DNA from 2 places in the Stenotrophomonas sp. JC08 genome. Region 1 is predicted to be linked to the other one. Evidence: predicted binding sites of a transcription regulator. Region 1 holds the regulator's gene; the other holds the start of a gene.
The links. The regulator FliA, encoded in region 1, starts transcription of late flagellar genes. The targets are predictions, from matches to a motif close to TAAAGTTTNNCNNNCNNNGGCCGATAA.
Positions count from the first base shown of each region.

Region 1 (15,399 bases):
GCACCGGCAGCACCACTTCCTGCACCTTCAGCAGCTCCAGCGCGTAGACCTGCGCGCCACAGCGCAGCCGCAACCAGCGCGAGGTCCGGTCGCTGGCACGTTGCTGGCGTGGCGGCTGTGGTTCGCGTGCCTGTGCCTGCAGGGCCGCCCAGGCATTGCCTGCGGTGGGGGCCGGTTGTGGAGCAGGGGCGCGGGTGGACGGGGGCGATACTGGAGCCGCAGGCGCAGCGGGCCTGGGAGCCGGGACAGTTGCCGGAACTGCTGCCGGTGAAACCTCCGCTGCCACCGGTGCCGCTGCGGCGACAGGTGCCGGGCACGCTGCTGGAACCGGCTCCGGCATGCGTTCCGGTTCTGTGGCGGCTGCGCTTTCGGCCACGGGTGCCGGCAGGTCGACGACCGCATCAGCGGCAGGCTCCGCTGCCACGGTGGATGTGGCCGGTTGTCCGCTTTGCAGCAGCTCGCCCAGATAGTCGTCCAGTACGTCGGTGCCGTTCATGCCGCACGCTCCAGGGCACGGGCATCGCTGGCGCGCAACCATTCCAGTGCACGGCGATAGGCCGACAGGGCGCGGCCGGGATAGGCGTCGCTGGTGACCGGCACGGTCAGCGCGGCCGGGTTGGAAATGCTGGTGTCGACCGGAATCGCGTCTTCCCATACGCGTTCGCCGTGACGATCCTGCATCTGCCTGAGGGTCTCGTTGCCGGTGCGGGTACGGCGGTCGAACAGCGTCGGCAGGATCGAGATCGGCAGCGGCCGGCCGCGTGAACGCTCGACCATCTCGCCGGTACGCACCATGCCATCGAGCCCATGCAGCGCCAGCGGTTCGGCCTGGGTGGGGATGATCAGGCGGTCGGCGGCGGCCAGCGCGTTGATCATCAAAAGGCCCAGCGTCGGCGCGCAATCGAGCAGGATGTAGTCGTGTTGCTGGCCATGGCGGGCGAATGCCTGCTGCAGGGCAAGTCCCAGCCCCGGCTGGTTGGCGCTGCGACGTTCCAGCGTGGCCAGCGCCGCCTGCGCGCACAGGAAATCCAGGCCGGGAATCCGGCTGCACTGGCTGACCGTGCCGATGTCGGCCGGTGGCGTGGCGAACAGCTCCAGCACGCCCGCAGGCGGCGGATCGAACGGCACGCCGAAGGCGCGGGTCATCGACGCGTGCGGGTCCAGGTCGATCAACAGCACCGTGTGGCCGAGCGCGGCCAGGCCGCGTCCCAGCGCCAGCGTGGTGGTGGTCTTGCCTACACCACCTTTCTGGTTGGCAACGGCCCAGATACGCATCACTGCACTCCTTCAATAACATCGGCCATGACCGGGCGGGCGGTCTGTAGCGGGGGCACCAGGTTTTCACCGGCGCCATCGTCGATATCCGCTTCGGCGGCGGCCGTGGTGATGCCTTCGGACAGCGCGTCCACGCTGGCGGCCGAATCGGCCAGGATGATCACCATCACCCGGCGGTTGCGGTTGCGGCCTTCCGGCAGCGCATTGCTGTCGCGCGGACGGAATTGTCCGTAGCCGACCATCGCCAGCCGCTCCGGTTGCACGCCGTGGTCGGCGAACAGGTGCACCACGCTGGCGGCGCGGGCGGCGGACAGCTCCCAGTTGGAGGGGAATTGCGCGGTGGCGATCGGCAGATTGTCGGTATGACCTTCCACGCGCACGCCGTTGGGTGCGGCCAGCAGCACATCGGCCAGTTTGCCCAGGGTGTCGCGGGCGTCATGGCCCAGCGCCGCCGAGCCGGTGCCAAACAGGATGTCGCTGTTGATCTCCACTTCGATCCACAGCTCGGTGCGGCGCACGGTGATCACGCCCTGCTTCAGCAGCGGCGCCAGCGCGCTGCTGAGCTGGTCGGCGATACGGCCCAGCTGGCGCTCGGCACGCTGCAGCTGCGCCTGGTCGCGCAGCGACACCGGCATGCGCATCTGCGAGGCCATCGCCGGCAAGCGGGTGGGGTCGTTCATCGGGCCACCGGCCATGCTCGGCGAGCGGATCACCGTCGGGGTGTCATGGCCGCCGCCCTGGATCTGCATGTTGCCCACCTGCACCTGGCTGACGGCACGCGGCGCGCCGCCGAAAGCGGTGGTCAGGGCGTCGGCCATCACCCGGTACTTGCCTTCGTTGACCGAGGAGATGGCATACATCACCACGAAAAACGCCAGCAGCAAGGTCATCAGGTCGGCATAGGGAATCGCCCAGGCCTCGTGGTTGCCGTGCTCTTCCTGGGGTTTGCGACGGGCCATGGCTCAGCTCACAAAGCCGGCCAGGCTGGTTTCGATATTGCGCGGGTTCTCGCCCTGGGCAATGGCGATCAGGCCTTCGATGACCATCTCGCGCTCGCGGCTGTTGTGCGCGATGACGTTCTTGAGCTTGGCGGCGATCGGCAGGAACAGCAGGTTGGCCGAGGCGATACCGTAGATGGTGGCGGTGAACGCGGCGGCGATGCCATGGCCGAGCATGCTCGGATCGGCCAGGTTCTTCATCACCGCGATCAGCCCCAGCACCGCACCGATGATGCCCAGCGTCGGTGCATAGATGCCCATGCCCTCGAACACCTTGGTGGCGGCAAGGTCGTGGTGCTCCTGGCTGCCCAGTTCGATTTCCAGCATGTGGCGGATGGTTTCCGGCTCCACGCCGTCGACCACCAGCTGCAGGCCCTTGCGCACGAACGGGTCGTCCTGCAGTTCCACCTGCGACTCCAGCCCCAGCAGGCCCTGGCGACGGGCGATATTGCTCCAGTCCACGATCTGCTGGATCAGCGCCGGGCGGTCGCTTTCCGGCGGGAACACCACCCAGCGCACGATCTTGAAGGCATGTTTGAAAATTGCCGGCGAGGTGTGCAACAGGATCGCCGCCGTGGTGCCGACGATCACGATCACGAACGCCGCCGGCGACCACAGTGACGACAGCCCGGCACCTTTCAGGATGCTGCCGCCCACCAGCGAGGCCAGGGCGAGAAAGAGTCCGATGATGCTGAGTCTGTCCATTTATAAGGTATCGGCTTGGAGTGGGGCTACTTGAACGGAAGCGCGTCAGTCCTGCGGGTTGCGCAGGCCATCGACGTCGAGAATCAGTGCCATGCGGCCGTCGCCGATCAGGGTCGCGCCGGCATAGCCACGCAATCCGCGCAGCGCCTTGGGCAGCGGCTTGATCACCACTTCCTCGCGGCCGCGCACCTGGTCCACGACCAGTCCGAAGCGGGCTTCACCGACCTGCAGCACGACGATGGTCAGCAGCGGGGACGGGGTTGGCGGCACGGCCAGCCACTGGCGCAGGTCCACCAGCGCCAGCGTGTGCGACTTGCGGTCCAGTACCGCGCGACCGTCGAACCAGCCCAGCGAGGTGGCCGGTGCATGCAGCACCTCCATCACCCTCGCCAGCGGCAGCGCGTAGACATCCTGACCGGCCTGCACCAGTAGGGTCGGCAGGATCGCCAGGGTCAGCGGCACGCGGATCAGGAAGCGGCTGCCACGGCCGAGTTCGGACTGGATCTGGATCTGGCCGCTGAGCTCGCGGATGCGCGACTGCACAACGTCCATGCCGACGCCGCGACCGGAGATGTCGGTGACCTGCTGTTTGGTCGAAAATCCCGGTAGGAACACCAGGTGCAGGCATTCCTCGCTGCTCAGGCGTGCGGCGGCTTCCGGGTCGATCAGCCCCTTCTCGCGGGCCTTGGCGCGCAGGCGTTCGGGGTCGATGCCGGCGCCATCGTCCTGGATCTCGATGGAGACGTAGTCGCCTTCCTGCTGGGCGGACAGGCGGACGTGGCCCATGCGCGGCTTGCCTTGCGCTTCGCGCAGGTCGGGGGCTTCCACACCGTGGTCGATGGCGTTGCGCACCAGATGCACCAGCGGGTCGGCCAGCGCCTCGACCAGGTTGCGATCCAGCTCGGTGTCGGCGCCGACCAGTTCCAGATCGACTTCCTTGTCCATCGCGCGGGCGACGTCGCGGGCGACCTTGGGAAAGCGCGAGAACACTTTGCCGACCGGCTGCATGCGGGTACGCATGACCGCCGATTGCAACCGCGCGGTGGCGATATCCAGGGTGGAAACGGCGCGGTCCAGCTCCTCGTCCTTCAACCGCGTGCGCAGCGTCTTGAGGCGGTTGCGGGACAGCACCAGTTCGCCGATCAGGTTGACGATGGCATCCAGCCGCTTGGTGTCCACGCGCACCGTCTGCTCCGGTTCCACCGCTTTGGCGGCTGACTTGGGCGGCGCGGTGGGTTTCGGCGCCGGGGCAGGGACCGGGACCGGTCGCGGCGGGGGAGCCGGGGCAGTGACGGTGGCCAGCGGTTGCGCACCGGGCGCGGCACCCCCGTGCAGCTGGTCGAGCAGGGCTTCGAACTCGTCTTCGCTGATCAGCTCTTCATCGGCCTTCGCCGCCAGCGTGGCACCGGGTGCGGTGCTGCCGTGCAGCGCATCAAGCAGGGCCTCGAATTCGTCCTCGCTGATCAGGTCGCTGTCGTTCCCGGCGGCGACCGTTGCCACGGCCTTGACCGGAGCTGGGGCGGGTGCAGCACCGATATCGAACTGGGCGATCAGGCTGGCCGGGGCGTGCACCGGCTCGGTGCCGGCGGCCACGGCGTCGAGCATGGACTGCAGCCAGTCCAGTGATTGCTGGGCGGCGTCGAAATGGTGGGCCAGCAACTCGGCCTTGCCCGAGCGCGCCAGCCCCAGTGTTTCTTCGGCGACATGGCACAGCTCGACCATCGGTGTGATCGACAGGAAGCCGGCGCCGCCCTTGAGCGTATGGAAACCGCGGAACACCAGGTTGAGCTGCTCGGCGTCCTGTGGCGCCTGCTCCAGCGTGACCAGCTGTTCGCCGAGGCGGTCGAGGATTTCCTGGGCTTCAAGGATGAAGTCGGCGGCGATGTCGTCGGCAAAGGCACTCATGCGCTTACAGCCCCAAATCGGAAAGCAGATCGTCGGCGTCGTGCTGGGAAACGGCGTGACGGTCCAGTCCGCCCACGGCAGGGCCGGCCAGTGTGTTGCCCGGTGCTTCTTCTTCCGGCTGCGGCAGTCCCAGCGCGCCGAAGCCCTCGTGTACGCGACGGACGATGCTGACCACGCGGCGGATGATCTGGCCGGTAAGGTCCTGGTAGCTCTGGGTCAGGGCGATCTCGGTGAGGTTGCGGCGGATCTGCTCCAGCGCCTGTTCGTGCTCGACTGCCGGCAGGCGGCTTTCGCGCAGGCCGGTGACCAGCTCGCGGCACTGTTCGGCCAGGTCCAGCGTGCGGTGGGTGGCCTTCTCGGTCATCTCCACGACGTGGTCCAGGCGCGCGCAGGCATCATCCAGCTCGCCGGCATCGCTGGGCACGGTGGGCAGGTCGCCCAGCGCCTGGCCGAGCTCGCGTGCCAGCCGGCCCAGTCCGGCCATCATCGGCTGCGTGCGCAGCGCGGCCAGCGCGTCGATTTCCTGGCGCCAGCCGGCCTCGTCGCCGCTTTCCAGCGCGCCCAGCGCCTCCTGCAGATGCTGGATCAGCGCATTGCGGTCGCCTGCGGTATCGGGGGGCGTGACCATCAGGCGCTCGCCGCCAGGCGTTCAAAGATCTTGCCGAGCTTCTCTTCCAGCGTCTGCGCGGTGAACGGCTTGATGATGTAGCCGTTCACGCCGGCCTGTGCGGCTTCGATGATCTGCTCGCGCTTGGCCTCGGCGGTCACCATCAGCACCGGCAGGGTCTTGAGCTTGGGATCGGCGCGCACCGCCCTGAGCAGCTCGATGCCGGTCATCACCGGCATGTTCCAGTCGGTGACGATGAAATCGAACGGCTGGCTCTGCAGCAGCGACAGCGCGGCATGCCCGTCCTCGGCCTCGGCGGTATTGGTGAAGCCCAGGTCGCCGAGCAGGTTCTTGACGATGCGGCGCATGGTCGAGAAGTCGTCGACGATCAGGATGCGCATGTTCTTGTTCAAAGGGCTTTCCTCTTCATGATTCCTCGAGGCCGGCATCGGCCGCCTCGAATGTTTTCAACCGGCTGCGCAGGCGCAGCGCCGCCTGGCCGTGGATCTGGCAGACCCGCGACTCGCTCACGCCCAGCACTGCGCCAATTTCCTTCAGGTTCAATTCCTGCTCGTAGTACAGCGACAGCACCAGCTGTTCGCGTTCGGGCAGCTGGGCGATGGCCTTGCCCAGCTCGGCGCCGAACTGGCTGCGTTCAAGCACCTGCAGCGGGGTCGGGCCGCCGGTGGTCGGGGTATCCAGTTCGCCCTGGTCCTCGATGCGCGACTCCAGGCTCAGTACCTGGCCGCGCGAGGCGTCCTCGACCAGCCGCATGTATTCGTCCAGCGGCAGCTCCATCGCTTCGGCCACTTCGGTGGCGCTGGCGGCGCGGCCACTGGCCTGCTCGATGCGGCGGATGGTGTTGGCGGCTTCACGGGCGCGGCGGTGCACCGAGCGTGGCACCCAGTCGCCGCGGCGGATCTCGTCGATCATCGAGCCGCGGATGCGGATCGAGGCGTAGGTCTCGAACGAGGCGCCCTGATCGGCGTCATAGCTGCGCGAGGCTTCCAGCAGGCCCATCATGCCGGCCTGGATCAGGTCGTCGACCTCGACGCTGGCCGGCAGGCGCGCGGCCAGGTGATGGGCGATGCGGCGCACCAGGTCGGCATGCCGGGTGATGCAGTCGTTGCTGCTGGCACGCTGCACTTCGCGGTACTGGGCGGCGGCGTTCATGCAGGCACCCCGCGCTGGATGATGCGCTCCAGGAAGAACTCCACGCCGCCACGGGCCTCGGTCGGTGCTTCCCAGCGGGCGGTGCGACGGGCGATCTCCTGGATCGCCAGCGCGGCCGGCGAGGACGGGTAGGCCTTCATCACCGGCTGCTGGCGCTGGACCGACAGCCGCAGCCAGTCGTCCTGTGGCACGCAGCCCAGGTAGTTCAGCGACACGTCGGCGAGGAACTTGTCGCACACGCGCACCAGCTTCTCGTACAGCACGCGGCCTTCGTTGGCATCGCGCGCCATGTTGGCCACCACCTGCACGCGGTCCACGCCACGTTCGCGCGAGAGCACCTTGATCAGCGCGTAGGCGTCGGTGATCGAGGCCGGTTCGTCGCAGACCACCACCACGGTGTCCTGCGCGGCCTGGCAGAAGGTCAGCACGCTGTCGGTGATGCCGGCGGCGGTGTCGATGATCATCACGTCCAGGTCGCGTTCCAGCTCGGAGAACACGTTGACCAGGCCGACGTGTTCGGCCGGCTGCAGTTCGGCCATGTGCCGGCGACCGGACGCGGCCGGCACCACCAGCACCCCGTTCGGGCCTTCCAGGATCAGCTCCTCCAGCGTGCAGCGCCCGGCGACCAGGTCGGCCAGGGTGTGCGTGGGCTTGAGGCCGAGGATCACGTCGATGTTGGCCAGGCCCAGATCGGCGTCCAGCAGCAGCGTGCGCTTGCCCATCCCGGCCAGCGCCACGGCCATGTTGGCCGAGATGTTGGTCTTGCCGACGCCGCCCTTGCCACCGGTGACCGCGATGGTGCGCACCGGGCCGGCCGGCTGGCGGCGGGTGGCCGACAGCGGGAAGGTGTTGGTCAGTTGGGCGTACTCACGCGACGGCATTGTTGAACTCCATGTTGCAGGGCATATCGGCCGCGCGGCGCAAATCTTCAAGGCGAAGTACGAGATTGGCCGCAGAGGCGCGGTGCAGGTCCTCCGGAACGTCCTGGCCGTCCGTCACCCAGGTGATCGGCAGGCTGTGATCGACCGCCACCGACAGTGCCGAACCGAAGCGGCCGGTCTCATCGAGCTTGGTCAGCACCAGCCCCTGCGGATTGGCGGCACCGAAGCGGCGCACCACTTCATCCATGTCCTGGAAGCTGGTGTTGGCCGGAAGCACCAGCAGGGTGCGGATCTGGCCGGCGGCACGCAGCCACTGCAGCTGCGCGGCGAGGGCACGGTCGCGCTGGCCCAGCCCGGCGGTGTCGATCAGCACCAGCTTGTAGTCGGCCAGCCGTTCCAGCAGCTGGTTGAGGTTGGTGCCGCTGTTGGCCTCGTGCACGGCAATGCCGAGCTGGCGGCCGAAACCGTACAGCTGCTCGCGGGCGCCGATGCGCTGGGTGTCGGTGGTGACCAGCGCCACGTCGCGGGCGGCATGGGCTTCGGCGAAACGCGAGGCCAGCTTGGCGATGGTGGTGGTCTTGCCGGCGCCGGTGGGGCCGACCAGGGCGATGACGCCGCCGGTCTCGATCGGATCGATCGGGGCGATCGGCAGCTTGCGCGAGATCAGCCCCAGCATCAGCCCACGGGCACGGGCCGGATCAGTGCCCAGCGGAATCTGCATCACCACATCACGCGCCAGGCCGGCGTCGAAGCCGTATTCCTCCATCAGATCCAGCGCGTTGGCACGCACCGCGCTGCCGCGCAGGCGCTCATCGGTGAAACGGCTCATCTCGCGCTCGATCAGCTGGCGCATGTCGGCCACTTCGCGGCGCAGCTCCAGCATCTGGGTGTCATCGCGTGGCGTGCTGTCGACGGCGACCAGCGACGGCACCGGCGCCGGTTCGGTGGCCGCGACTGCGGCGACTGCCGGCTGCGGTTCTGCGGCGACCGGCAGTGGCGGCAACGTCGGCGCCGGCGGCGGCGTCGGCATTGCGTCCCGGGTGATCGACGCAATGTCTGCCGGGGTGTCGTCGATCATGAAATTGGCGCGGGTGCCCACGCCCGCCGTCGCGGTTGCCGGCGGTGGTGCCGGAATCTCGGCGAGTGCCGCCGCCGGGCGGGCAGTACCGGGGGCGAGGAAGGCCGGCACCACCGGCGCATCGTCGGCAGGAGGCAGGGTGGCGAAGGTCTGTTGCGCTGCCGCTGGGGTATCGGCGCGCGGCTGTGGTGGCGATGGCGGCTGCGGCTGCAGCATTGCGGCAAAGCGGCTGTGCCGCGGCAGCAGGTCGGCGCTGCTGTCCAGGGAACGGCCGGTGGCGCCCACCGCCGAGCGGGCCAGCGCGGCCACGGCGGAAGCGGTGGGAATGACGGCTTCCGGCTCGGCAGTCTTGCGCCGGGTGACGGCGGCCATGATCGCTTCGGCGGCGCTGCGTGGCTTGGCCGGCTTCGCCGGGGCCGGGCGGCTGGCTTCCAGGGCGCGTTGCACAGCGGCTTCGTCGTAGTTGGCCGCCGCCACGATCTCGACACCTTCCTCGATCCGCCGGTTGGACAGGATCACCGCGTCCGGACCGTGTTCCTTGCGGACCAGGTTCATGGCGGTGCGCATGTCGGCGGCGACGAAACGTTTGATTTTCATGCTGTGGTACCGGGAATTTGAATGCGGTTGCGACGAAGGCGATGGGTGGCTGTTGCTGTTGAACATGGCGGTGGTAGCTCCTGCGTCCTTCGTTGCTGCGGTTTTTTCAGGCGTCCGGTTTACGTCACCGGTGCCGGGTTCCAGTGCTTCAGCTGATCGTGCCGACCAGCTTCAGGCGCTTGTCCTCCGGCACTTCGCTGTAGGCCAGTACCGACAGCGCGGGGACGCTGTGGCGGACCATCCGGGCGAGTGCGGCGCGGACCGGGCCCGGTACCAGCACCACCGCCGGCTCGTTGCGTGCCTCCTGCTTGCCGACACATTCGGCAAGACTCTGGTGGAGGCGTTCGGCGAGACCGGGTTCCAGTGCGGCACCATTGCCTTGTGTGGATTCTTGCAAGACCCGTTCCAATTGCGGATTGAGGGTGAACACCGGAAGCTCCGGCGCCATCCCGGCGATCTCCTGCACGATGAAACGGCCCAATGCGTTGCGTACCGCGGCGGTGAGCGCGGCCGGGTCCTGGGTCTGCGCGGCGTTCTCCACCAGTGCCTCGGCGATCTTGCGCAGCTGGCGCACCGGGATGCGTTCGGTGAGCAGGTTCTGCAGCACGCGCGCGACGACGGAGATCGGCAGCGCCTTCGGAGTGAGGTCTTCCACCAGCTTGGGCGCGCTCTTGGCCAGCGTCGCCAGCAGCTGCTGGACTTCCTCGTGGCCGAGCAGCTCCGGCGCGTGTTCGCGGATCAGGTGCGACAGGTGGGTGGCGACCACGGTGGCCGGATCGACCACGGTGTAGCCCAGCGATTCGGCATGGGCGCGCTGGTGCGGCTGGATCCAGGTGGCATCCAGACCGAATGCGGGGTCCTTGCCGGCGATGCCGTCGAGCTGGCCCAGCGCGCTGCCCGGATCCAGCGCCAGTTCGCGGTCGGGGTGGATCTCGGCACTGGCCACCGGCACGCCGTGGACCAGCAGGCGGTAGCCGCTGGGCGGCAGTTCCAGGTTGTCGCGGATATGTACCGAGGGAATGAGGAAGCCGACATCCTGGGTGAGCTTGCGGCGCACGCCCTTGATGCGCGCCATCAGTTCGCCCCCCTGGTTCTTGTCCACCAGCGGGATCAGCCGATAGCCGACCTCCAGACCCAGCGGGTCGATCGGGCGCAGCTCGTCCCAGCTCAGTTCGGCGGTGGCCGCCGGCGCGGAGGACGGCAGCCCCGGAATATCGCCCGGAGCGGCGGCCGCTGGCTGCGCACTCGCCGCGGCGGCGCTGTCGCGCTTCCACAATTTCCAGGCCAGGAACGCCAGAATCGCGGCCAGCGTCAGGAAAGCGACGTTGGGCATGCCCGGTACCAGCCCGACCAGACCGATGATGCCGGCGGCGATGGCCAACGCGCGGTACTGGCCGAACACCTGGCCCATCATCGCCTGGCTCATGTCCTGCCGGCGCGAGGCGCGGGTAACCAGCAGTGCGACCGCACTGGACACCAGCAGCGCCGGCAGCTGCGCCACCAGACCGTCACCGATCGACAGCAGGGTGTAGGTGGCTGCCGCGTCGCCGAATGGCATGCCGTGCTGCAGGACGCCGACGGCCAGGCCGCCGATCAGGTTGATGAACAGGATCAGGATGCCGGCGATCGCGTCGCCGCGGATGAACTTGTTGGCACCGTCCATCGCGCCGTAGAAGTCGGCTTCCTCGCGCACTTCCTCGCGGCGCAGCTTGGCCTCCTCGCGCGTCAGCAAACCGGCGTTGAGGTCGGCGTCGATCGCCATCTGCTTGCCGGGCATCGCGTCGAGGGTGAAGCGCGCGGCCACTTCGGACACGCGTCCGGCGCCCTTGGTGATGACCACGAAATTGATGATGGTCAGGATCGCGAACACGACGATACCGACCGCGTAGTTGCCACCGATCACGAATTCGCCGAACGAGGCGATCACCTTGCCGGCGGCGTCCTGTCCGTCCTGGCCGTTGAGCAGGATCACGCGGGTGGAGGCCACGTTCAGCGCCAGCCGCAGCATGGTGGTGACCAGCAGCACGATCGGGAAAATGGTGAAGTCCAGCGGGCGCTGCACGTACACCACCGCCAGCAGGACCATCAGCGAGATGGCGATGTTGAAGGTGAACAGGGCATCGAGCACCGGCGCGGCCAGCGGCACAACCACCATCGCCAGCAGCGCCAGCACGATCAGCGGCGTGCCAAGGCCGTTGCGCAGCATTTCCAGCGCGCGGCGCACAGTGGGCGGCATCGAAGTGGTGCTCATGCACGTCCTCCCTTGCCGAACTCATCCACCTCCAGCGGCGGCAGTGCGGGCATGGGGCCGGTGCGCCATTGGCGCAGCTGGTAGACGTAGGACAGGACCTGGGCGACGGCCGAATACAGTCTCACGGGGATTTCCTTGCCGAGTTGCCCTTCCCGATACAAGGCGCGTGCCAAAGGTGGTGCCGAGACGATGGCGACCTTGTTGCCGTCGGCCACCTGGCGGATGCGCAGCGCCATTTCATCCACGCCGCGCGCCACCACCGTGGGAGCGCTCATGCGGCCGCCCTCGTATTTCAGTGCCACCGCGTAATGGGTGGGATTGACCACCACCACATCGGCAGACGGCACCGCCTCCATCATCTGCCGCTGCGACAGCTGCATCTGCATCTGGCGGATGCGGCCCTTGACCTCGGGGCTGCCCTCGCTCTCCTTGAGCTCGCGCTTGAGCTCCTCGCGGGTCATCTTCAATTTCCGCAGCCAGTTCCATTTCTGGTACGGCGCATCGATGGCGGCCAGCACCGCCATCGCCCCGGCCGTGGCCAGCAGCAACTGCAGGGTGAAACCGAGCCCGTTGCGTGCCGCCGCTTCCAGCGGCTGGTGCAGCAATCCGCGCAGACCGTCGATGCCGTGCCAGATGCTCAGGCCGGCAGCGGTACCGACGAACAGCACGCGCAGCAGCGATTTGGCCAGTTCGGCCAACGCCTCGGGGCCGTACTGGCGCTTGAGGCCGCTCATCGGATTGAGCCGCTTGAAGTCCGGCACCAGCGATTTGTTGGAAAACCTCAGCCCGCCCATCAGCACCGGCGAGATGAAGCTGGCCAGCACGCAGACGGCGACCAGCGGCGATATCGCCACCATCAGCTTCAGCAGCAGCCAGCCGGCATGTCCGAACAGCAGGTCGCTGTTGCGCAACAGCGCCGGCTCCGGTGCCAGCGCTGCTTTGAGCCAGCTGCGCGCGCCATTGCCGATATGGCCGGCCAGCGCGTAGATCGCCAGTACCCCGGAGGTGAAGACTGCGGCGGTGGCCAGTTCGCGCGAGCGCGGGATATTGCCTTGCTCACGGGCGTCGCGCAGGCGCTTTTCGGTGGGAAGTTCGGTCTTTTCGCCGGACTGTTCGTTCTCGGACATCGCACAGCACGCAAGCGGGGGGTTACGGGTCTGGTTGCAAGAACTGTTCCAGCAGGGCCTGCCAGGCACGCTGCCGGTCGATCGGGCGTTGCGCCCATGTCGCCCGGGCGAACCTGCGGTGCTTGCATGGACGTGGAATCCGGTGCAGGGAGCTACGCGCCAGCCTGTCCGCCGTTACCGGTGCAGCGGACGTTCCGTGAAGGGCGCCGGCTCGGTGTCGCCGTACAGGCGCAGGAAGGTTTCCGCGTCGACCGGCTGGCCCAGCACCTTGCCCTGCAGGTAATCGCAGCCGAGCCGCTCGATATACGTGCGCTGGCCCTGGGTTTCGATGCCTTCGGCGACCACATCCATGTTGAGCGCATGACCCAGGGCGATGACCGCCGAGACGATCACCACATCCTCGTCGCTCTCGTCGACGGCGAGGATGAAGGCGCGGTCGATCTTGAGCTCCGTTGCGGGGATGCGCCGCAGCCGCAACAGGCTGGAGAAACCGGTGCCGAAGTCGTCGATGGAAATCCCCACCCCCAGCGCCGCCAGCGCATGCAACTGCCGGGTGGCGGCATCGGCGTGGCGGGTTACAGAGCTTTCGCTGATCTCCAGAATCAGCTGCGAAGGGTCCAGTGCGTTGTGCCGCAGCACTTCACCGATCTGCCCAGCCAGCTTTTCCGAACGCAGCTGGCGCCGCGACAGGTTCAGTGACATGCGCCAGTCGCCATTGCCGGCGTCATGCCAGCTGCGCAGCTGCCGACAGGCCGCGTCGAGGATCCACTGGCCCAGTGATTCGATCAGGTCGTACTGTTCGGCCAGCCGCAGCACGCGTTCGGAAGGAATAAGTCCATGTTCCGGGTGCTGCCAGCGCAACAGCGCTTCGGCGCCACATACCCGGCCGCTGCCGGCATGGACGCGTGGCTGGTAATACAGCAGCAGGTCGGCGCTGCCGATGGCATCGCGCAGGTCGGCCAGCAATTGCAGGTCCTGCTCGACGCTGTCATTCATCCATTCGGCGAACTGCTGGCAGCTGTTGCTGCCGGCCTGTTTGGCATGGCGCATCGCGGTTTCCGCCTGCGACAGCAGCAGCTGGGTCGAGCCGGATGTGTTGTCCAGCAGGGCATAGCCGATGCTGGCGGTGACCCGGATGTCGCGGTTGCCGACCCGCAGGGTATTGACCAGGGTGATGACGTGCGCAGCCACCGCCATCGCCTCGGCCTCATCCCTGACGTGGCTGGCAATGATGAAATGGTCGCCGCCAAGGCGGGCCACCAGCCTGTCGCCGGCCGCATATTGGCGCAGGCGTTCGGCCATCGCCACCAGTACCGCGTCACCGGCCTGGTGGCCGAAGGCACCGTTGATATGGCGCAGGTCGTCCAGGTCGAGCGAGAACACCGCCAGTGTCCCGCCATCCTCGCCTGGCGTGGCGCCGAGCCGTTCAAGCCGCTCACGCGCCAGCTGGCGATTGGGCAGGCCGGTCAGCGGATCATGCAGGGTGGCGTGGAACAGCTCTTTGCGGGTGTCATCCAGCGAGGTGCTGAGCAGCGAGTTGTGGACCGCCAGCAGGCGCGCCTGCATGCGCTCTTCCAGCAGCGCGATCAGCAGCAGCGCGCCGGTCACCACCAGGGTCAGCGCGACCACGAAGACGGCCATCCCTTCGGTGCGCAGCCCGCCGGTACCGGCGGCGCCGCAGACACTGCCTTCGGGGAATTGCGCGGCCACCATGCCGGTGTAATGCATGCCGGCGATCGCCAGACCCATCACCCCTGCGGCGGCGATGCGGGCTGGCAGCGGCTGGGTGCTGTTGCGCAGGCGGAAGGCGATGAACAGCGCGCTCCATGAAGCGGCGATGGCGATCGACAGCGCCAGCCAGAACCGGTCGTAGACGATGGCCGGGTGCATCAGCAGCGCGGCCATGCCGCTGTAATGCATCCACGCGATGCCCAGGCCCACCAGCAGTGCGCCGAGCAACAGGTGCAGGTGCGGCAGCGTGGGCCGGGATACCAGCCACAGCGCGAACAGCGAGCTGGCGATGGCGGACAGCAGCGACAGCAGCGTCAACCCGAGGTCGTAGCCGAGCGGGATGGAGAGCTTGAACGCCAGCATGCCGATGAAGTGCATCGACCAGATTCCCGCGCCCATCGCGATACCGCCGCCCACCAGCCACAGGCGGGCATGCTGGCGGGTGCGGGCGACAGCGACACGGTCGGCCATGCTCAGTGCGGTGAACGAGGCAAGAATCGAGATCAGCACCGAAAGCACGACAAACAGCAGGTTGCAGCTGCCGCTCAGCATCAGTCCCTTCTCCCTGGAAGATTCAATGCACCGCTCCGCTGCGCATATAGATGCCGACTATCTACATCCTTGGCGGGAAGGGCAATAGAGGTCCGATGGCAGGCGGAACCGGCAGATCTGTTATTGCAGGATCTGGCCGGCGGTATCCCATGCGGCATCGAAAAGACGCTGGACCGGCGGCCCCATTTCCCCGGCCAGCAGCGCCAGCAGCAGGATCCCCAGCAGCAACGATACCGGCAGGCCGAGCTGGATAGGGTTCAATGCCGGCGCGGCGCGGGCCAGCACGCCAAAGGCGAGGTTGACCGCCAGCATCGCTACCGTCAGTGGCAGTGCCAGCGTCAGTGCGCCGCGGAAAATCTGCAGTGCCAGCGTCGGCGCCATCGCCGCCAGCGCGTGTGGATCGGGCACGGCGGTACCGATCGGCAGCGCCCGATAGCTGTCCATCAGCAGCGAGATCAGGGCCAGATGGCCGTTGACGGTGAAAAACAGCAGCCCGAACAGCAGATAGAACCACTGCCC
Region 1 is NZ_CP197473.1:1,560,254-1,575,652, forward strand. It holds partial or broken gene ACSBPQ_RS07120 (chemotaxis protein CheW) at 1-475, opposite strand, end outside; gene ACSBPQ_RS07125 (ParA family protein) at 493-1,275, opposite strand; gene motD (flagellar motor protein MotD) at 1,275-2,234, opposite strand; gene ACSBPQ_RS07135 (flagellar motor protein) at 2,238-2,978, opposite strand; gene ACSBPQ_RS07140 (chemotaxis protein CheA) at 3,024-4,883, opposite strand; gene ACSBPQ_RS07145 (protein phosphatase CheZ) at 4,888-5,511, opposite strand; gene cheY (chemotaxis response regulator CheY) at 5,511-5,903, opposite strand; gene ACSBPQ_RS07155 (RNA polymerase sigma factor FliA) at 5,917-6,663, opposite strand; gene ACSBPQ_RS07160 (MinD/ParA family ATP-binding protein) at 6,660-7,544, opposite strand; gene ACSBPQ_RS07165 (AAA family ATPase) at 7,531-9,219, opposite strand; gene flhA (flagellar biosynthesis protein FlhA) at 9,368-11,470, opposite strand; gene flhB (flagellar biosynthesis protein FlhB) at 11,467-12,597, opposite strand; gene ACSBPQ_RS07180 (putative bifunctional diguanylate cyclase/phosphodiesterase) at 12,772-14,880, opposite strand; gene fliR (flagellar biosynthetic protein FliR) at 15,001-15,399, opposite strand, start outside.

Region 2 (15,399 bases), 340 kb from region 1:
GGTGAAGAACGCGGTGATGCCACTTTCGCGCAGGCAGCGCAGTACCAGCGGATACGGATTGCGACGGGTCACCACCGCCACGATCAGCGGATTGCCGACCAGCGCCATGAACAGCATCGCGCCGACCAGCACATACAGCAGGTGCAGGTAGGTTTTCAGCTCGCCCAGGCCGGATTCGGCCAGCAGCGAGGCGACGATGCCGAACACGCCCAACGGCGCCAGCCGGATCACCATCCGCACCAGCCAGGTCACCGCCTGGGACAGGTCGGACACCAGCGTGCGCGTGCTCTCGCTGGCATGGCGCAAGGCCAGGCCCAGTCCGATCGCCCAGGCCAGCAGGCCGATGTAGTTGGCATTGAGCAGCGCATGCACCGGGTTGTCGACGATCTGCATCAGCAGCGTCCGCAGCACCTGGTCGATGCCGCTGGGCGCATTCAAGCCGACCTCGGCGGCCTTCAGCGTCAGCGTGCTGGGAAACAGGAAGCTGGCGGTCACGCCCACCAGTGCCGCCGCCAGGGTGCCGAGCACATACAACACGATGATGAAGCGCAGGTTGGTCTTCTGCCCGTGCCGGTGGTTGGTGATGGAGGCGGTGACCAGCACCAGCACCAGTATCGGCGCCACCGCTTTCAGCGCCGAGATGAACACCGTGCCAAGCAGGCCGACCGCCCGCGCCCCGCCCGGCCACAGCTGCGACAGCACAATGCCGGCCACCAGGCCGATGACGATCTGCACCACAAGGCTCGGCGCGCGGAAGGAAAACGGACGGTCGCTCATCGCAGGACTCGGCACAAAGGCAAACCGCGATTCTCTCCCGGCGGTGCCCTCCACCGCACCCCCATAACGTCATGGATCGCCCTGCCATCCCCCATCCGCGGCAAACGCCGTTAGCATCCGCCCATGGAAACAACGCCTCCCCGCTCCTTTCCCCGACGGCTGCTGCGCCTGTTCGGCCGCCTCCTCGGCGTGCTGGTGCTGCTGGTCATCAGCGGCCTGCTGCTGGGCGACCGGCTTACTCCCAAGGCGATCGGCACGCCCTCCCACGTGTTGCCGGTGGAAGCCGGGCAGACGCTGCTGGACCAGCAGCTGCAGCCGCTGTTCGTGGCCCATCCCGGCAAGAACGGCACGGTGTTCCTGTCCGAAGGCCTGGAAGCCTTCGCCGCCCGCGCCCTCATCACCCGCATGGCCGGGCGCAGCCTCGACCTGCAGTACTACATGTGGCACGACGACATGCTCGGCCACCTGCTGGCGCGCGAGGTACACGCCGCGGCCGAGCGCGGTGTGCGGGTGCGACTGCTGCTCGATGACATGAACGCGGTCGGCATGGACCCGCTGATGATGGCGCTCGATGCCCATCCCAATATCGAGATCCGCCTGTACAACCCTTTCCGCAACCGCGACGGCCTGTGGCGGCTGGTGGAAATGGTGCAGCGGGTTTTCAGCATCAACCACCGCATGCACAACAAGGCCTGGACCGCCGATGGCCAGGTGACGATTGTGGGCGGCCGGAATATCGGCGGCGAATATTTCGATGCGCGCCCGGACGTGAACTTCCGCGACCTCGACCTGCTGCTGGCCGGCCCGGCGGCGCAGCAGGCCGGCAGCATCTTCGACGATTACTGGAACAGCACGATGGTGGTGCCGATCGCCGCGCTGCACCCGACATCGCCGCATGACCTGGAACGCTTCATCAGCCGGTCGGAACAGGACACCCGCCTGATCGGGGCGCAGCCGTATCTGCAACGGGTGCAAGCCCATCTCGGCCAGGCCTATTTCGACAAGCAACTGGACCTGCACTGGAGCGCAGACGTGCAGCTGCATTCCGACCCGCCGCAGAAACGCCACACCACCGACCGCAGCGACTGGCTGGTCACCCGGCTGGTGGATGAACTGGGCAGCGCGCGCCACAAGGCACTGTTCATCTCTCCCTATTTCGTTCCCGGCGATACCGGCACCGCCGCCCTGGTCGACCAGGTAGCCCGGGGCGTACATGTTGGCATCGTCACCAATTCGCTGGCCGCCAACGATGTCGCCGCCGTGCACAGCGGTTACATGAACTACCGCATGCCGCTGCTGGCCGGTGGCGTGCAGCTGTACGAACTGAAGGCACGCGGCAACGAACACAAGGCCTCCACCTTCGGCAGCAGCGGCGCCAGCCTGCATACCAAGGCCTTCATGATCGACGACCGTCGCGGCTTCGTCGGCTCGTTCAACCTGGACCCGCGCTCGGCCTATCTCAATACCGAAATGGGCGCGGTGTTCGACGATCCCCAGCTGGCCGCACGGCTGCGCACTGAATACCTGCGTCTGTCAGGCCCGCAGCTCAGCTACCGGGTCTACCTGGACGGAGGGAACCGGCTGCGCTGGCTGGAGTGGGAAACACCGCCGCCCACCGTACTCACCACCGAGCCGGACAGCACCTGGCTGCAACGCGCAATCGCCCGTGTGATCAGCTGGCTGCCACTGGAGTCGCAGCTTTAAGCGATGCCTTCACGTTCTTGCGGATGGACCCGCCGCCACAGCCAGCCGGCCACATGTGGCGGAAGGTGCAGGGCCAGTTGCGCCTGCGCTTGCTCGACCGACAGCACCTGCCCGTCGCACAGCATCGACAGCGAGGCCGCCAGTTCGCCCCGCTGCAGCGAGCGTGCCAGCCCGCTCCCCGCCTGCTCCCGGGCCTGCTCCCGGGCCTGCGCTTCCAGTGCCTGCACGATGGCCGGCTCCAGTTCCCACTCGCGGGCGATACGCGCGGCGGTTGCCGCCGCACAGCTGTCGATCAAGCGCAGCAGCACCTGCGGCGAAGGCGGCAGTGTCTGCCGGCGCGAATAGGCATCGGCCGTGGCCTGCACCACCATCGCCACGCCCAGACCGCGCAACAGCCCCGCCAGCTGTGCGGAAAATCCGTCCTCGTTGTCCATGCTGCGGGCATGGTCGGCCGCGGCCAACGACATGCGCAGGGTGTATTCCCACAGCTGCCTCGAGTAGCGCCCTCCATCGCGGTCGGGTGGATTCATCACCGGCTGCACCAGCGCCGCGGTGATGATCTGGCGGATGCCGTCATTGCCGACCAGCGTCACCGCCCGCTCGATGCTCTGCACCTCATGGCGCTGGATACGGTACAGCGGACTATTGGCGATGCGCAGCAGGTTGACCGCCAGCACCGGATCGCTGCCGATGATGCGGCTGATCGAGCGCGCCGAAGCGGTGCTGTCATTCACGCTCTGGATCAGCTGCGGTAGCAGCTGCGGGCGGCGCGGTATATAGCGCGGCGACAGATCCGCCCGCTGCAACGCGGCCATCACCCTGCCGCTGATCTCGTGATGCTCCGGCCCCGGCTCTTCCGCCGGTACCTCTGCCAGCCCCAGCGCCAACATATGGAAGCGCTGCCGCAACACCGCCAACGCCATCGGCTCGACCCCGGGCACGGCGCCAGCCGCCTCCACCATCTCACCCACGTATTGCCGCCGCGGCGAAACCCGCGCACGGAGCGTGCCCCTGCGTGCGATCAACACCACTACCAGCGCAGCCACAGCGGCCGCCAGAATCATCATGTCCACGTCTACGCAACCCGAGCAGAACCCCGGCATCGTTATCGGCACCGCCTGCGTGGACTTGAAGCCGGAGATTGGAGGATGTAGCTGTCCGGCTTCCATGCAGAATTGCGACTCGATGCTCCCCCCTGGGAGCAGCTCAAGACAATCCGCAACCGGCAATGCTCACCGGTGCCAAGGACAAGGAAGACGACAATCTGCTCGGCACCTTGCTCGGCATCATCAAGGAAGACGAAAAGCCCAGGCCGGCAACGCAGCAACCACGCACCATGGACGATCTGATCGCCAAGATCGAAGCCGACCAGCAGCAGCGCACCCGAGACGAACGTACCGCCTTCGACCAGGTCGCAAGCAAGAAGTCGGCCTCGACCGAATCCAGCGTCCAGGCACAGCTGCGCTTTTGCCCGGGTGCCAACACCCTGCAGGGCCTGGAGTGTCGCCGACGCATATGCGCCAGCGTCACCGGGAAAGATCCCGCCTGTCCGGCAATGTAAAGACCGGGACAGATCTGTCCGGAGTTATCCCACCTTCGCCTTCCCACTTCTTTACCAGTACGAAGGGCCTATCCGAATCACGGTTTGGCCGGGGAGATCAACGCAGGTACAGACGTCGCTTACGCTGTATATCCATGGACCATGGGCGGATGGCGGGTGATGCCGCACAGACCGGCCCGGGTGAAGCCATCAGGCATTTCAACAACCAGATGATTCTGGCGAAGGTCCACCGGACAGGATCAGAAGCTCTCGACCAGTTACGACCGGCAATGCCTCTGCGGTAAAGCCCCCTCTTCGATCACTACCCTCGGACGGCATGGCCGGAAATGGCGGAGATATCACAGAGCCGAAGCCGGACAGGTAGCAGCGCTGCAGCGGAAAGCGGAAAGCGGAAAGCGGAAAGCGGAAAGCGCAACGTAGTCTGCAGCATCGTTCCTTCAACAATCCGGGTTACACCAATCGCTGGCGCACCGCTTCGAACAATGCCACACCGGTCGCGACGGAGACGTTGAGGCTTTCGACATCCCCGGGCATCGGAATGCGGACCAGTTGATCGCAGGTTTCGCGGGTCAACCGTCGCAGGCCTTCGGCCTCGCCACCCATCACCAGCGCCACGTTGCCGCGCAGGTCGAGCTGGTGGACGGTGGTATCCACTTCACCGGCCAGGCCGTACACCCACACGCCCAGCTTCTGCATGTCCTTGATGCAACGGACCAGGTTGGTCACCGCCACCACCGGGATGCGGTCGGCGGCGCCGGCGCTGACCTTGCGCACGGTGGCATTGACCGGGGCACTCTTGTCCTTGGGGATGACCACGGCGGTGACACCGGCAGCGGCCGCGCTGCGCAGGCAGGCGCCGAGGTTGTGCGGGTCCTGCACTTCATCCAGCACCAGCACCAGCGCCTTGCCTTCGGCAGCCTCGATCAGCCCCTGCAGTTCGTTCTCGGCACACAGTTTCGCAGCGGCATAGCGTGCGGCTACGCCCTGGTGACGCACCTGCCCGGCCACGCCGCCCAACGCCTGCGCATTGACCTTGCGCACGTCGATGCCCTTGCGCAGGGCTTCTTCCTCGATTTCAACCAGGCGCGGGTTCTTGGCGCCGGCTTCGATCAGCACCTCGCGGACGTTCTCCGGGTCTTTTTCAATCGAGGAGGCCACGGCATTGACGCCGACGATCCACTGGTTCTGCTTGCTCATGGGCGTCACATGGGGAAAACGGGGTGGCAATGGTAGGCCCATTCGGCGCCACCCGCAGCTGCCACCGGCCTACGGGGGTCCAATGGCGGCCACCACGCGGCGGCCGCCATCACGGTCAGTATTTCTTCTTGCTGCGCTTGGCCGGCTTGCCGCGCTCGGGCAATGGCGACAGGCCAGTGTCGATGGCTTCGCCGTCCAGTTTCTCGACCAGCCGGAAATCGATCTTGCGCTCTTCCATGCTGGCCTTCAGCACCAGAATGCGGACCCGATCACCGAGGCGGAACGCGTTGCCGCGGCGGTCGCCGCTGAGGGTCTTGCGGATCGGATCGAACTGGTAATAGTCGTGCGGCAGCTGGGTCACATGGACCAGACCGTTGACCTTGGACTCGTCCAGCTCGACGAACAGGCCGAAGCTGGTCACGCCGCTGATCACGCCATCGAACTGGCCGCCGACGTGCTTCTCCATCCACGCCGCACGGAAGCGCTCGTCGACCTCGCGTTCGGCCTCATCGGCACGGCGCTCCCGCTCGGAACACTGCAGCGACAAGGCCGCCATCTCGCGCGGGGTGTAGGTGTACTTTTCGCGCGGCGCGCCGGTCAGTGCGTACTTGATCGCGCGGTGCACCAGCAGGTCCGGGTAACGACGGATCGGCGAGGTGAAGTGCGCGTACGCTTCCAGCGCCAGGCCGAAGTGGCCGTTGTTGTCCGGCGCATACACCGCCAGCGACTGGCTGCGCAGCAGCACCGACTCCAGCAACGCCGCATCCGGGCGCTCGCGCACCTTCTTCAGCAGTCGGGTGTAGTCGCCCGGCTGCACCTTGCTCCACGCCGGCAGGCTCAGCTTGAACTCCTTGAGGAATTCCAGCAGGTCGGCGTACTTGGATTCCGGTGGCCGCTCGTGCACGCGGTACGGCGCCGGAATGTGGGTGGACAGCAGGTAACGCGCCGCCTCCACGTTGGCCGCGATCATGCATTCCTCGATCAGCTTGTGCGCATCGTTGCGCACCAGCATGCCGGCCTGGGTGACTTCGCCGCGGTTGTCCAGCACGAAGCGGACTTCGGAGGATTCGAACTCGATCGCGCCACGGTGCTCACGCGCCTTGGCCAGCACCCGGTACAGCTGGTGCAGTGCCTGGATCTGCGGCAGCAGCGCGCCGATCTCGGCCTTGGCCACGGCGTCATCCTCACCGACCGCATTCCACACCTGGGTGTAGGTCAGCCGCGCGTGCGAACTCATCACCGCCTCATAGAAGCGTGATGCGCTCACCTGCCCGTCGCGCCCGACCTGCATGTCGCAGACGAAGCACATGCGGTCCTCGTTCGGCCGCAGCGAGCAGATGCCGTTGGACAGCGTCTCCGGCAGCATCGGCACGACAAAACCGGGGAAATACACCGACGTTGCGCGCTTCTGCGCCTCATCATCCAGCGGCGTGCCGGGGCGCACGTAGTTGGACACGTCGGCGATGGCCACCACCAGACGGAAACCGTCACGGTTGGGCTCGCAGTACACCGCGTCATCGAAGTCCTTGGCATCCTCGCCGTCGATGGTCACCAGCGGCATGGAGCGCAGGTCCACGCGCTTGCCGATCATCGACGGCTCCACCGTCATCGGGATGGCGGTGGCCTCGTCCAGTACTTCCGGCGGAAACTCGTAGGGCAGCTCGTGGCCGTGGATGGCGGTTTCCACCACCAGCGACGGTGTCAGCTTGTCGCCCAGCACCGCGATGATCTTGCCGATCGGTGGGCGTCGCGAATCCGGCGCATGGGTGAGCTCGCACACCACCAGCTGGCCATCCTTCGCACCACCGGTCGCGTCGGCCGGGATCTGGATGTTGCGCTGGATGCGCTTGTCGTCCGGCACCACATAACTGATGCCGGCTTCAACGCTGAAATGGCCGATCAGGCGATTGACGCCGCGTTCCAGCACGCGCGCGATGGCGCCTTCGCGGCGGCCACGGCGGTCGATGCCGGTGACATTGGCCAGCGCGCGATCACCGTGCATGACCTTGCGCATCTCATAGGGCGACAGGAACAGATCGTCGCCCCCCTCGTCCGGGCGCAGGAAACCGAAGCCTTCCGGATTGGCGATCACCACACCCGGAATCAGGCTCAGCGCCAGCACCGGCGCGAAGCCGCCACGGCGGTTCTGCACCAGCTGGCCATCGCGCACCATCGCGCCCAGGCGCTTGGCCAAGGCATCGGCACGATCCGGCTCGGTCAGCCCCAGCTGCGCACCGATCTCCTCGGCGTTCTGCGGACCCTCGCAACGCTCCAGCAGTTGCAGGATCGCCTCGCGACTGGCGATCGGCTGCGCGTAACGCTCGGCCTCGCGTGCGGCATACGGGTCGTCGAAGGTTGCTGCCGGATCCGGCTTGCGGCGGCCACGGACAAAGCTCTGCGGGGCAGCCCGGTCTTGGGACTTGCCCTTGCCAGTCTTGGCCGGCGTCGCCAGGCTCTCAGGCATCCAGGGCGGCAACTTATTGGATTTGCGGGCACTGCCCGGGGCCTTGCCCGGCTTGCTGCCGGCGGCGGACTTGTGGGCCTTTCCGGCCCCAGTGGTCTTTTTGTTTTTCATCGACCGCCATGGTACCTGCTGAACCGTGTACGCAGTGCGCATGCCGACAACGGGCAGCAATGCGGGAACCGTTGACAAATTCCATCGTGCTGGCCAGAATCGCCGGCCTGAAGTGCCCAGGTGGCGGAATTGGTAGACGCACTAGCTTCAGGTGCTAGCGGGGGCAACTCCGTGGAGGTTCGAGTCCTCTTCTGGGCACCACGTTTCAAGATCAGACCCGCGCAAGCGGGTCTTTTCGTATCTGCCGCAGCCGCAGCCTGCAGGCCGGGAGCCACGCTGGAATAACGGCCCACACCGGTGCGCCGGATCAACACCTCACCTCCACGCCGGCGCCCTCTGCATGTATTCACAAAAGTGTTGACGGTTACAAAACCGCTCTGCATAATCTCGCTCCTGAGTCGCCCAGGTGGCGGAATTGGTAGACGCACTAGCTTCAGGTGCTAGCGGGGGCAACTCCGTGGAGGTTCGAGTCCTCTCCTGGGCACCACGACTCAAACGAAACAACCCGCGCAAGCGGGTTTTTTTGTGCCTTGTCGTCGCCGCGCTGCACATGCGGACAACGTGGTCAGCTGCAGTGGTTGAGCCCTTCAGGCGGCTGCAGCCCCACGCCCTGATGCGGGAAGACGCGCAGCCCCTCCCCGTTCGCCCGGATGGCCTGCAACAGCAGCACCGGTCTTCTCCACAAAGACGTGCGGTGATGGAATCGTTGCGGGAAGGTGATGTCCCTTCTATTCAACAGGGGCAGCTGGGAGAAGGCCGCGAACACCACTTCCGCACCGCTCTCATCGAGGACCGGATGTGCCCCCCACCCCGGCGCCTGAAATCGCTACGACTTGCGCGGTCATCATCGAGGTGCCGCCGCGCAAGGCGCGAATGCGGGGCCGCTGGTGGGCAGACTCCCGCTGGAAAGATCACGACTCGTTGTGCGAAGTGTCACTGGCACTGTACACCGGCTCACCATCGACCCAGGTAGACAGCACCTGCAGGTTGTCCAGTTCGGCGGGGTCCACTGCCAGCGGGTCGCGGTCCAGGACTACGAAGTCCGCGCGCAGGCCGCGCTGCAGCATGCCCACCTCGGTTTCATCATGGCCGGCCAATGCCGCGTCACGGGTAAAGCCGCGCAGCGCTTCGGCGGCGCTCAGGCGTTGGTCCGGCTGCCACCCGCCCGGCGACTGGCCCTCGGCATCCTGGCGCGTCACCGCGGCATACAGGCCCAGCCGCGGGTCGACCTGCTCGACCGGGAAGTCCGACCCCAGCGCCAGTCGTGCGCCGCTGTGCAGATAACGCTGCCACGCATAGGCCCCCTTGATCCGCTCCGGGCCGACACGCTGCTCGGCCCAGCCCATGTCCGAGGTCGCATGGGTGGGCTGCATCGAGGCGATCACCCCCAGCGGTGCGAAGCGGGCGATATCATCCAGCGCCACCACCTGCGCATGCTCGACGCGCCAGCGGTGATCGCTGTCCTTGCGCGCGCCCAGCACCTTTTCATAGGTATCGAGCACGATGCGGTTGCCGCGATCACCGATGGCATGGGTGGCCACCTGCACCTTGCAGCCATCGGCCTTGCGCACCGCCGCTTCGAACTCTTCCGGCGTGGTCATCAGCAGGCCATGATTGTGCGGATCGTCGCTGTAGTCGGCCAGCAGTGCGGCGCCACGACTGCCGAGGGCACCATCCATGAACAGCTTCACCCCGCGCATCTGCAGGCGGCCACCGGCATGCTGATACAGCCCGCTGCTGCACAGGTCATCCAGTGCGGCCTGGTTGCCATCGGCATACGCATCGATACGCAGCGGCAGCTTGCCCTCATCCGCCAGCCGCTTCATCAACGCCAGATCCTCACGCGACACACCCATGTCATGCACACCGGTCAATCCATTGCCGACCGCCGCCTGCAAGGCCACCTGCAGGCGCTTTTCACGTGCGGAATCATCCAGCGCGGGGATGTGATCGGCTACCAGCGCCGCAGCCGCATCCACCAGCACGCCCTCCGGCCTGCCGGCGGCATCGCGAACGATGCGCCCACCCTGTGGCTGCCAATCACCGAGCAATGATTTCCCGCCTGCTTCGGCAATACGCAGCGCGGCGCTGTTGACCCAGGCCGCATGCCCATCGACCCGGTCCAGATAGACCGGCCGCTCCGGGAAGGCCGCATCCAGATCGGCGGCGGTGGGAAAGGCGGTGTTGTCCCAGCGGTTCTGGTCCCAGCCACGGCCCAGCAGCCATTCACCTGGTGCCAGTGTCTTTTCGAATGCCTGCAAGCGCTCGATGATTTCCGCCCGGTTTTTCGCACCGGACAGATCCGCCTGCGCCAGCGTGTTGCCCAGATAGACCAGATGCGCGTGGGCGTCGATCAGACCCGGCACCACGGTGGACTTGCCCACGTCGACACGACGCGCCTGCGGATAACGCTGCTGCAAGGCATCGGCACTGCCGACGTCGAGCACGCGCCCCGTCGTACTGTCCCAGGCCATCGCCCCAGCCACCGGTTGCGCCGGATCACCGGTGCGGATGGTATCGGCCAGCAGCAGCCTCACCTCGGCATTGACGGAGGCGGCATGCAGGCAGGGAAGCAACAGGGCAACGCAGGCGAAACGGCGCATCAGGCAACTCCTGGACGGGACGTGGCGACTATGCCGGCATCAGGCGGTGCTGACAAACCGGCCCGTCCACGCATACGCGACACCCCGCTGGCGCAGCTGCTCAGTCCGCGCTGACATCGACCCGGACGCGGATACGCTCACCCGGGTGATAGTCGCGCCGGGTGCGGTACTGGCGGCCGGCATATTCGTAGGTGACGTCATAGCCATCCACGCGCTCGCTTTCGCTGCCGTAACCGCTCGGCTCACAGACGCGCACATCGCCACGCCGGCAGTCGGGACGATTGCTGGTTTCATAGATCGCCCGCCCGGCCACGCCACCGGCGATGGTGCCCACGGCGGTACCCAGATAGCGTCCATCGCCGCCGCCAACCCGACTGCCCAGCACCGCACCGGCCAGTCCGCCGATCACGGTCGCCAGCTGACGCCCGCCATCACCTCCCTGCCGGTACTGCCCGTTGTCGTAGCCGCGACCGTAATAGTCGTTGTTCCGGTAGCCGTCTTCGCGATAACCACCGTTGCCATAGCCATCACCGACATAGCCGCCATCATTGCGCTCATAGCAACGCTCGCCGCGTCCCTGCCCGCTGCCGACAATGATGGGATCGACCCGCACCACGCGTGCGTAGTCGTACACGGGACCATTGCCGTCCGGGTAGCCACCCGGCCGATAGTGGCCATCGTCATACGCGGGATTGGGCCGGTACCGGCCGTCGTCATAGCGCTGCGCGGACGCTTCGAAAGCGGTCAGGCCTCCCAGCATCAGGACACCGGCAAAAGACAGCGATCGGAACATGGCAGGACCACTCGGGTTGGGATGGCCGATGCTCGACTGCATCGGGTGAGCCGATCCTGAACCGGCCCGGATGCCTACGCAAGCGGGCCGGACCAGCCTCGCCTCAGCCGGAGAACTCGGTTTCCAGACTGACCGGCACCGCGCTCAACGCCTTGGAAACGGGGCAATTCTGCTTGGCATCCTCGGCCACCGCGCGGAACCGGGCCTCATCCAGACCCGGCACCACCGCCTTTACCTTCAAGCGGATCTGCGACAGCTGCGGGCCACCCTCCATCGACAGGTCGACATCGGCCCGGCTGTCCAGCGAGGTCGGCGGGAAGCCCGCCTCGGCAAGCTTGGCCGACAGCGCCATCGTGAAACAGCCGGCATGCGCGGCGGCGATCAGCTCCTCGGGACTGGTGCCTTTCTCGTCCCCGAAGCGGCTGTTGAAGCCGTAGCGGGTGCCCTCCAGCAATCCACTCTGCGGGGTGTCCAGACGCCCCTTGCCGGACTTCAGGTCGCCTTCCCAGTGTGCGGTGGCATAACGCGAAATACCCATGGTGCCTCTCCTGCGTGGATGGTGCGGGCAGGATAGGCCGATGACTGTTATGGCCTTGTGCGCTGCAGCGCCACACGCTTTACATGCGGCAACAGAGCCTGACTGCCAGTGCAGCGCAACCGCTGTTTTTCAGTGGGTTACGTGCATTCGCGGCCATCGGCACCGCCCTGTAGCCCGCTTTGCAAGGGTTTTTCAGCGTCTTCCTATTGGCGGCGCCCACTACATGCCCTACATTTTGCTTGCCGACGGGGTCGGCATGACCAACAACCAACCGTTCACGGAACAGGAAATCATGGCAAAGACCGCTAAAAAGGCTGCCCCGAAAAAGGCAGTGAAGAAAGTCGCCACCAAGGCCGCCGCAAAGCCTGCTGCACCGAAGCCGATCAAGGAAGCCCTGACCAAGTCGGGTCTGGTTGCCCACATTGCCGAAACCACCAACATCGCCGCCAAGGACGTGCGCGCCGTTTTCGCCGCACTTGAAGGTGCTGTCACCGCATCGGTGCACAAGAAGGGTGCTGGCAGCTTCACCCTGCCGGGCCTGCTGAAGATCACCACCGTGAGCGTGGCGGCCAAGCCGAAGCGCAAGGGCATCAATCCGTTCACGAAGGAAGAGCAGTGGTTTGCCGCCAAGCCGGCCACCACCAAGCTCAAGGTGCGCCCGCTCAAGAAGCTCAAGGACGCCGCGCTCTAAGCGAGCGTACGCGTGTGAGACCGGACGGGACGGCATTGCCGTCCCGTTTTTTTTCGCCCGTCGGCAGCATCTTTGCCACCACCGCCAGAATAACCACGGCCCACCGGACTGGAACACAGCGTCGTGGCCTGCCCCCTCGCCCGCACCCCAGCGGCGGCCTATGGTGGAGTCACCTCCACTCCCGCATTGCCGTCATGTCCAGCAGCAAGCATCGCTACCGCATCACCGTCACGCCCATCGAAGCCAATGGCCTGCCGTCCAGCGGGCGTTGCACCATCGAATTCGAACAGCGCAGCCCGCAGAACTGGATGCACCAGCTGGAATACGCACAAAGCCAGCGGCGCCTGTCCTGCAACGATGTCACCAGCATGGTGGTCGCCACCGGGCTGCTGGAAAACCTCGCCGCCAGCGCACGCGACAACGACAACCTGCTTTCACTGCTGCAGCCGGAACTCGACGGCCTGCTGGCCAAGCTGGCGCAGTTGCACCCGGCCGACTGAAACGGGCGCGCAGCAGCACCGTGCGTGCTAACCGCCGGTTCACCGGCGCCGGTTATCGTGATCGCCCGGCCACTTCCGGCGCCATACCTGCGAGTCCTCCATGAACCATCGCGCCATGCTTGTTCCCGTCATCGCCTGCATGGTCATGACGACCAGCGCCTACGCCGCACCGCAGATCAGCGGACGCCAGCTCACCGTCGGCGCCGCCGATGTGCAGCACTATCTGGACGGAAGCTTCCCGCGCACGCAGAAAGCGCTCGGCGGTTTGCTGGCACTGGATGTGAGCCAGCCGCAGCTGACCCTGCCGGAAGGCAGCCGTCTGGACCTGCGCTTCGACCTGGGCATGTCTGCCGCCGGCAGCGCGCGCATGCCGGTGGGCAATGTGCACATCAGCAGCGGCCTGCGCTACGACACGCAGACCCAGGGCTTCCATCTGGAACAACCCACCGTGGATGATTTCCGCCCGGCGATGGCCGGCGCCGAACTGGATGCCAGTACCCGCAGCCTGCTCAATTCATGGCTGGCCGACTATGCCCGGCGCGAACCGATCTACCGCATCGACCCGGCCATCGCCAAGGTGATGGGCGTCCTGCAGGTCAAATCGGTCGGCATCCAGAACGGCCGCATCGCGGTGGAGTTCAACCAGAACTTGGACAGCCTCGTACCACAGGGCCTGTTCGACAACTGAGTCCGCCTCCGGCAGCAGACAGCAGGAAGGCCACATCGCGGCCTTCTGCATATTGCCCGCGCCCGGGCTGGGTGGATGCCCTCACCCGCCCGGCCTGTCGACAGCGCAGCGCGGGATCAGCGCTTGGGCTGCAGCATCGTCCCGGTGCACTTTTTCGAACCGCAGCGGCATTCCCAGATCTTTTTCAGCCGGGGTGTATGCCGCTCGGCCAACGTGATGCCGTAGTTGTAGGTCAATTCCTCGCCCGGCTTGATAGCGCGGATGGCCTCGATGAACACCTTGTCGTCAGCGGGATCATCGCCGTCCGTCTCGTGGATCAGCGCCTGGCAGTTCGGCTCGCAGCTGTGGTTCATCCAGCGCGCACTGTTGCCTTTGTAGTTGGCATCGATCACGTAGACCTCGTTGAGGGTGAACAGGAACGTATGCCCGCTCTCCACATCGCCGCTGTCATCGGCATCCACTTCATCGTGGGTGCGGCGCATGCCCTTGTATTCGATGACCTGCTCGCCCTTTTTGATGGGCGCCAAGGCGAAAACGCCATTGCCATGAATGGAGGATTTGCGCGCTTGGATCTTCTTCGTCATGGATGCGGCCAGGATTCAAAGGGAAGCCCGGATTCTCCCCCATACCGGCAGTTCAACCCAAGCACGGGAAAAGAACGCCCGCCTTGCAGATCACTGAACCGGGGAACTTGGAGTCGGCGCCAGTAAAGCGTACAATTTTGGTCCACATTGAATTTCCGGCCGAAATGCTCCGCGTCACCAAGCTCACCGATTACGCCACCGTCGTGCTGACCGTGCTCGCCGCACGGCCGGCCGAAGTGCTGAGCGCGACCGAGCTGGCCGAGGCCGCCGGGCTGGAACCGCCCACCGTCAGCAAGCTGCTCAAGCCGCTGGCCCAGGCCAAGCTGGTGGAAGGCCTGCGCGGTGTGCGCGGCGGCTACCGGCTGACCCGCCAGGCCAGTGAGATCACCCTGATCGAGATCGTCGAGGCGATGGAAGGCCCGCTGGCGATCACCGAATGCAGCCAGGACGACAGCCAGTGCGGCATCGCCGAACAGTGTAGCGTGCGCTCCAACTGGCGCCTGATCAACGATGTGCTGGCCGACGCGCTGCGTGGCGTCACCCTGGCACAGATGCTGCGTCCCTTACCGCTCACCGATCGCCGGCGCATCGATGTCGCCGTCGTCTCCTGAATCAAACGTAGGCAGCCCACATGGCCACCGAAACCATTGAATCCATCGGCACCGCCGATACTCCAAACCGCGAAATCCACGAACAGCTGGGCCGCAAGTACGACGCCGGCTTCGTCACCGATATCGAATCCGAATCGTTCGCTCCGGGCTTGGACGAGGATGTCATCCGTGCGCTTTCCGCCAAGAAGGAAGAGCCGGAATGGATGACGCAGTGGCGCCTGGATGCCTATCGCCACTTCCTGACCATGCAGCAGCCGGACTGGGCCAAGCTGCAGATCGGTCCGATCGACCTGCAGGCGCTGAGCTACTACTCCGCGCCCAAAGGCCCGAAGTACCAGTCGCTGGACGAGGTGCCGCAGGAACTGCTGGATACCTACGAGAAGCTGGGCGTACCGCTGCACGAGCGCGCCAAGCTGGCCGGCGTGGCGGTGGATGCGGTGTTCGACTCGGTGTCGGTCGGCACCACCTTCCGCAAGGAACTGGCCGACAAGGGCGTGATCTTCTGCTCGATCTCCGAGGCCATCCGCGAGTACCCGGAGCTGGTCAGGAAGTACCTCGGCAGCGTGGTACCGGTGGG
Region 2 is NZ_CP197473.1:1,216,689-1,232,087, reverse strand. It holds gene sstT (serine/threonine transporter SstT) at 1-777, opposite strand, end outside; gene ACSBPQ_RS05575 (phospholipase D family protein) at 901-2,481, shown strand; gene ACSBPQ_RS05570 (HDOD domain-containing protein) at 2,478-3,548, opposite strand; gene ACSBPQ_RS05565 (hypothetical protein) at 3,710-4,042, shown strand; gene rlmB (23S rRNA (guanosine(2251)-2'-O)-methyltransferase RlmB) at 4,493-5,239, opposite strand; partial or broken gene rnr (ribonuclease R) at 5,355-7,592, opposite strand; tRNA gene ACSBPQ_RS05550 (tRNA-Leu) at 7,929-8,015, shown strand; tRNA gene ACSBPQ_RS05545 (tRNA-Leu) at 8,215-8,301, shown strand; gene ACSBPQ_RS05540 (amidohydrolase) at 8,726-10,417, opposite strand; gene ACSBPQ_RS05535 (glycine zipper 2TM domain-containing protein) at 10,518-11,210, opposite strand; gene ACSBPQ_RS05530 (OsmC family protein) at 11,314-11,748, opposite strand; gene ACSBPQ_RS05525 (HU family DNA-binding protein) at 12,041-12,439, shown strand; gene ACSBPQ_RS05520 (DUF3861 family protein) at 12,634-12,939, shown strand; gene ACSBPQ_RS05515 (DUF1439 domain-containing protein) at 13,040-13,627, shown strand; gene ACSBPQ_RS05510 (SET domain-containing protein) at 13,744-14,211, opposite strand; gene ACSBPQ_RS05505 (SUF system Fe-S cluster assembly regulator) at 14,376-14,822, shown strand; gene sufB (Fe-S cluster assembly protein SufB) at 14,843-15,399, shown strand, end outside.
Region 2: ACSBPQ_RS05570 (HDOD domain-containing protein) is a predicted target of FliA. The motif match lies at 3,587-3,613, and genes of this name have one in related genera.